Regions from separate parts of the Streptomyces fradiae ATCC 10745 genome, predicted to be linked through region 2. Evidence: riboswitches for the same ligand, from Rfam matches in the RefSeq annotation. Region 2 holds a riboswitch; the other holds the start of a gene.
The links. A riboswitch is a leader RNA that binds a small molecule or an ion and turns the genes downstream of it on or off. The one in region 2 is predicted to bind cobalamin.
Positions count from the first base shown of each region.

Region 1 (3,239 bases), 850 kb from region 2:
TCCGCCACTCCGCCAGCTCGGCCGCCGCCTGACGGTACTGCTCTCTCACGTACGCCTCGTGGATGGCCAGCCTTATGGCGTCGGACGCGGTGACGTCCCGGAGCTGTGCGAGGACCTCCAGTTCGCGGTGGGTTTCCGAGTCGGTGCGGAAGCTGATCGTCTTCGGCGTCATTCCTCCAGTGTAATACGAAACGCATTACACGGTGCGTCACGAGGGCAGCCGAGGCAGACTGCCCGACATGGACACCGCTCGCCTCGCCCCCGGCACATCGGTCGCACATACCCCCTCCACCCCCACTCTCATGGTGCCGCACGGCTCAAACGCACCGCACTCCCCAGTCATGTCACCTGATCCCGGCTTCGCCATCCGCCCCGTACGGTCCGGCGAGCACCAGGCGCTCGGCGAGATCAGCGCCTGCGCCTACCTCGACGGCGGGCTCCTCGCCCACGGGGCCGACGACCCGTACCTGGACGTGCTGCGCGACGTGCCGCGCCGGGCCGCCGAGGCGGAGGTGCTGGTCGCGGTGGACGTGGACGGCACCCTCCTCGGCGGGGTCACGTTCGTGTCGCGCGGCGGCGCCCCGTGGGCGGACATCGCGGGCCCGGACGAGGCCGAGTTCCGGGTCCTCGCCGTCTCCGGCGCGGCGCGCGGGCGGGGCGTGGGCGAGGCGCTCGTACGGGCGTGCGCGGACCGGGCGCGCGCCCGCGAGGGGTGCCTGCGCCTCGTCCTGTCGGTCACCCCACAGGCCGTCGCGGCCCGGCGGCTGTACGACCGGACGGGCTTCGCCAGGGCCCCGCACCGGGACTGGGAGCCCTTGCCCGGCCTGCCACTCCTCGCGTACGAGATGACACTCTGACACAACATGTGGGGGGTGCCGTAACGACCGCCCCCCACATGTATGCTCATCCTCGCTGCCGCGGCAGGGGAATCCGGTGCGAGTCCGGAACTGTCCCGCAACGGTGTACCGGTGTGCCCTACGCGTACCCCGCAAGTCCGACGACCTGCCGGCAGCGCACGCGGACCATCCGGTCCGGGTGCCCAGACGTCCGGGCCTCGCGGAGTGGGCCGGCGGACGCGGTCACGCACGCCCCCGTGCCCGGGGCTCACGCGCGCCCGCTCCCGCCTCCCGCCGCGCGGCCCCGAGCCGAGCGAGGGAGAGCCCCCACGTGACCATCGCGCCAGCGGATCCGGCCTCAGCCACCGAAGCCGACGCCACCCGAGGCGACGCCGCCGGAGGCGACGCCCCCGGCACCGCGCTGCTGCGGACCCTGACCGACCTCACCGCGGACCTTCCCGACGCCGACCCCGGCCGGGTCGCCGCCGCCGCCCTGCGCGGCCGGCACGCCGGTTCCGACGAGGCCGAGCTGCGGGAGCTGGCGACCGAGGCGGCGGCCGGCCTGATCGCCGAGGACCCGGCGTACTCCCGGCTCGCCGCCCGCCTGCTGGCCCGCACGATCCGCGACGAGGCGGCCGGCCAGGGCGCCGTGGCGTTCTCGGCGTCGGTCGCCGTCGGCCACCGCGAGGGGCTCATCGCCGACCGGACCGCCGACTTCGTCGCCCGCCACGCCGACCGGCTGGACGCGGTGGCCGACCCGGCGGCCGACGACCGCTTCGGCTACTTCGGGCTGCGCACCCTGTACTCCCGCTACCTGCTGCGCCACCCGATCACCCGGAAGGTCGTCGAGACCCCCCAGCACTTCCTGCTGCGGGTGGCCTGCGGCCTGGCCGAGGACGACTCGGAGCGGGCGCTCGCCGAGGTGGAGGCGCTGTACGGGCTGATGAGCCGCCTCGACTACCTGCCGTCCTCCCCCACCCTCTTCAACTCGGGCACCCGCCACCCGCAGATGTCGTCCTGCTACCTCCTGGACTCCCCGCAGGACGAGCTGGACTCCATCTACGACCGCTACCACCAGGTGGCACGGCTGTCGAAGCACGCGGGCGGCATCGGCCTGTCGTACTCCCGCATCCGCTCGCGCGGTTCGCTCATCCGCGGCACCAACGGGCACTCCAACGGCATCGTGCCGTTCCTGAAGACGCTCGACGCCTCGGTCGCCGCCGTGAACCAGGGCGGCCGCCGCAAGGGCGCCGCCGCCGTCTACCTGGAGACGTGGCACTCCGACATCGAGGAGTTCCTGGAGCTGCGCGACAACACGGGCGAGGACGCCCGGCGCACCCACAACCTGAACCTGGCCCACTGGGTCCCGGACGAGTTCATGCGCCGGGTCCAGGCGGACGCCGAGTGGTCGCTGTTCTCCCCGTCGGACGTGCCGGAGCTGGTCGACCTGTGGGGCGACGCCTTCGACGCCGCCTACCGGGCCGCCGAGGCGAAGGGCCTGGCCCGCAAGACGATGCCGGCCCGCGACCTGTACGGCCGGATGATGCGGACGCTCGCGCAGACCGGCAACGGCTGGATGACGTTCAAGGACGCCGCGAACCGCACCGCCAACCAGACGGCCGAGCCCGGCCACACGGTCCACTCCTCGAACCTGTGCACCGAGATCCTGGAGGTCACGGGCGACGGCGAGACGGCGGTCTGCAACCTGGGCTCGGTGAACCTGGGCGCGTTCGTCGCCGGGGACTCCATCGACTGGGAGCGGCTGGACGAGACCGTCCGCACCGCCGTCACCTTCCTCGACCGGGTCGTCGACATCAACTTCTACCCGACCGAGCAGGCCGCCCGGTCCAACTCCCGCTGGCGGCCGGTGGGCCTGGGCGCGATGGGCCTCCAGGACGTCTTCTTCAAGCTGCGGCTGCCCTTCGACTCGCCGGAGGCCCGCGCCCTGTCCACGCGGATCGCCGAGCGGATCATGCTCGCCGCGTACGAGGCGTCCGCCGACCTGGCCGAGCGCAGCGGCCCGCTCCCGGCCTGGGACAAGACCCGCACCGCGCGCGGCGTGCTGCACCCCGACCACTACGACGTGGAGCTGGCCTGGCCCGAGCGCTGGGCGGCGCTGCGCGAGCGCGTCGCGACGACCGGCATGCGCAACTCCCTGCTGCTGGCGATCGCCCCGACCGCGACGATCGCGTCCATCGCGGGCGTGTACGAGTGCATCGAGCCGCAGGTGTCCAACCTGTTCAAGCGCGAGACGCTGTCGGGTGAGTTCCTCCAGGTCAACTCCTACCTGGTGAACGAGCTCAAGGAGCTCGGCGTGTGGGACGCGCAGACCCGCGAGGCGCTGCGCGAGTCCAACGGCTCGGTGCAGGGCTTCACCTGGGTCCCCGCCGACGTGCGCGAGCT
Region 1 is NZ_CP023696.1:4,616,079-4,619,317, reverse strand. Features, by position in the region: gene CP974_RS20775 (hypothetical protein) at 1-172, opposite strand, end outside; gene CP974_RS20770 (GNAT family N-acetyltransferase) at 342-857, shown strand; cobalamin riboswitch at 894-1,024, shown strand; gene CP974_RS20765 (ribonucleoside-diphosphate reductase subunit alpha) at 1,168-3,239, shown strand, end outside.
Region 1: linked by a shared signal. The riboswitch ahead of CP974_RS20765 (ribonucleoside-diphosphate reductase subunit alpha) and the one ahead of CP974_RS24075 (GHMP family kinase ATP-binding protein) in region 2 are both predicted to bind cobalamin.

Region 2 (3,239 bases):
GTCCTGGTGGAGGTCAGGGCCGCCGGGGTCAACCCGGTCGACTGGAAGCACCGCGAGGGCGCGGTGCGGGCCGACCGGCCGTTCCCGCTGGGGATGGGGTGGGACGTGGCGGGCGTGGTGCGGGCCACGGTGCCGGGCGGCCCCGCCGTCGGCGAGGACGTGTACGGGATGCTGCCCCTGCCGTACGGCGGCGCCTACCAGGAGCTGGCCGTCCTCCCGGCCGCCGCCGTGGCGCCCATGCCGGCCCGGCTGACGTACGCGCGGGCCGCCGCCGTACCGCTGGCCGCCCTGACGGCGTGGCAGGCGCTGGAGGCCGCGGGGGCGCGGTCCGGCACGCGGGTCCTGGTGCACGCGGGCGCCGGCGGGGTCGGCCACTTCGCCGTCCAGTTCGCCCGCCACCTGGGGGCCCGCGTGTCCGCCACCGCGTCCGCCCGCAACCTGGACTTCCTGCGCCGCCTCGGCGTCGACGAGCCGATCGACCGCGCGGCGGGCGGAGGGACCGCCGGTGCCGCCCACGACGGCGCGTACGACGTCGTCCTCGACACCGTCGGGGGGCCGGTGCAGCACGCGTCATGGCGGCTGCTGCGCCCCGGCGGCACCCTCGTCACCCTGCCGGAGCCCGTGGACGAGGCGCACCGCCTCCCCGGCGTCACGGCCCGGCGCGTCATCGTCACCCCGGACGGCGAGGCGCTGCGGCGGATCGGCGCGCTCGTCGACGCGGGCGCCGTGCACGTCGAGGTGCAGTCGGCGCTGCCCCTGGAGCAGGCGGCGGAGGCGCACCGCGTGAGCCGGGAGGGGCGCGTACGGGGCAAGCTCGTCCTCACTCTGTGAGCTGTCCGAACTCCGCCTCTCGGAACCGCCGACCTCGGCGGCCTCCGAGAGGGGCCTCGGCCGCCGGGCGCATCCACGCGGCGCCCGGCCGCCCCGGCCGCCCCGGCCGCCCCGCCGCCCCGGCCGCCCGGAGCCACGGGCCTCACGTGCCGCCCTGTGCCGACCGATCGCTTCCGGACAACCGGCGACCCTCCCCTGCCGTACGCGCGCGGGCCGCCCTACCCTGATCGGTGCAGTCGGTTCGCGCCCCCTGTCCGACCGGTTCGGGGCGGCGCGACGCAAGAGGGAACCCGGTGCGAATCCGGGACTGTCCCGCAGCGGTGAGTGGGAACGAAAGCCGTCACCAGCACTGGGCCCCGGACGGGCCTGGGAAGCGACGGCCGGTAGGTGCCCACCGGTGATCCGGTGGGCGAGCCCGCGAGTCCGAAGACCTGCCCACTGCGCCCGCACCCGTGTGCGGGCAGTGCACGGTGACCCCGAGGACTGGGTCGGCGGTACGGACGGCTGCGCGGCGCGTGCCGCACCCTGCCTCCCTCCCGGTCCGCTCGGGGCTCGGGACCAGGAGGAGGACGCGTCCGTGACCACGCGAGCTACCGCCACCCGCGCCGGGTGCCGCGCCCACCCCCGGGCGGACCGGGCCGGGCGGTGCTGACACCCGCCGGGGCCACGCCCCCTGCCGGTGCCCCATCGACCGGGGCGCCGACGGCGGCCGGGCCCACGACCGGGGCGTCCTCCATCGGTGCGGCGGCCGGGCGGCCGTCGGCTGGGACGGCACGCACCATGGCGGCACCGCCCGGACCGGCACGCACCATGGCGGCACCGCCCGGACCGGCCTCCACCAAGGCCGCACCGCCCGGACCGGCCCCCGCCCGAGCGGCCGCCCAAGCTCGTACCGCCCAGGCCCCCACCGCCACCGCCCGACCGGCCGCCACCCGAGCCGCGCCCGCCCCGGCACCCCCCGCCGAGGCGGCCGGGCCCGCGCCCGCCTCCGCCCCCGCGCCCCGCGAGGCGCGGCGCCCGCCCGGCCGGACCGTGTCCGGTGTCTGCCACGGCACCCTGGGCGAGCTGTACCAGGGCCCGCTGCGGGCGGGCCCCGTACCGGACATCGCCGTCGTGTCCTTCCCCGTGGAGCGCCACTCCTGGGTGCACTTCACCCCCGGCGCGCACCCGCCGAACCCGCTGCCCCTCGGGAGCAAGTCCGCGACGGCCGCGCGGCTCTTCCTGGAGCACTTCGGGCTCACGCTGCCGCCGGGCCGCTGGAGCGCCCACTCCGACCTGCGGGTCGGCGTGGGGATGGCGAGTTCCACCGCCGACATCGTGGCGACCCTGCGCTGCCTGTTCCGCCTCTTCGCCCTGCCCTACGACCCGGACGTGGTCCTGCGCGTCCTGGCGGCGATCGAGCGGGCGGACAGCGTCTTCCTCGACGAGTTCGCGCTGCACCTCAGCGGCGGGCACCGGGTGGTCCGCCGGCTCGGCACGGAGATCGGCTTCCACACCGCCTACGTCACCGAGCCGGGCACGGTCGACACCGCCGCCGTCACCGGCCCGCTGCTGCGCCACTACCGGCGGCGCGGCGACGAGTACGAGCGGTGCCTCACCGACCTGCTGAAAGGTTTCTCCACAGGCGACCCGGCCGCCGTCGCACGGGCGGCCACCACCAGCGCCGCCCTGTCGCAGGACGTGCTGCCCAAGGCGTCGTTCGACCATGTGCTCGCCCACCGCGAGCGGTTCGGCGCCGACGGCGTCTTCGTCGCCCACACCGGCTGCCTGATCGGCTACCTCTTCACCGGCCGCCCCGACGCCGGCCTCAAGTCGGAGCTGTCCGCCTTCTTCCACTCGCTCGGCCACCAGTGTTCCTTCGCCCAAGGAGGCTACGGGTGATCCACCCCCACATCGCCGACGCCCTGAAGGTCCCCGCCCTCGTACGGCTCGACGACCGCATCGTCCTGATCCGGTTCGAGTCGATGAAGATCTACTCGGCGCTCGCCGCCGTCCGCCACCTCCTGGACCGGGGAGCGGTCCGGCCGGGGCAGACCCTGGTCGACAGCTCCAGCGGCATCTACGCCCACGCCCTGGCGCTCGCCTGCCACCGCCACGGCATGCGCTGCCACATCGTCGCGTCCACCACCGTCGACACCACCACCCGCGCCCAGCTCGACATCCTCGGCGCCACCGTGGAGCAGGTCAGGCCGTCCCGGAACCTCAAACTGGACCAGGAGTTACGGGTGCGGCGGGTGGAGGAGCTCCTCGCCGAGCACCCCGACTGGCACTGGATGCGCCAGTACCACGACGACGTCCACTACCTCGGCTACCACGAGGTCGCCGACCGGATCGCGGCCGCGTTCCCGGCGACCCCGCTGACCGTCGTCGGAGGGGTCGGCTCCGGGGCCTCCACGGGCGGCCTCGTG
Region 2 is NZ_CP023696.1:5,463,385-5,466,623, reverse strand. Features, by position in the region: gene CP974_RS24080 (NADP-dependent oxidoreductase) at 1-831, shown strand, start outside; cobalamin riboswitch at 1,052-1,284, shown strand; gene CP974_RS24075 (GHMP family kinase ATP-binding protein) at 1,642-2,712, shown strand; gene CP974_RS24070 (cysteine synthase family protein) at 2,709-3,239, shown strand, end outside.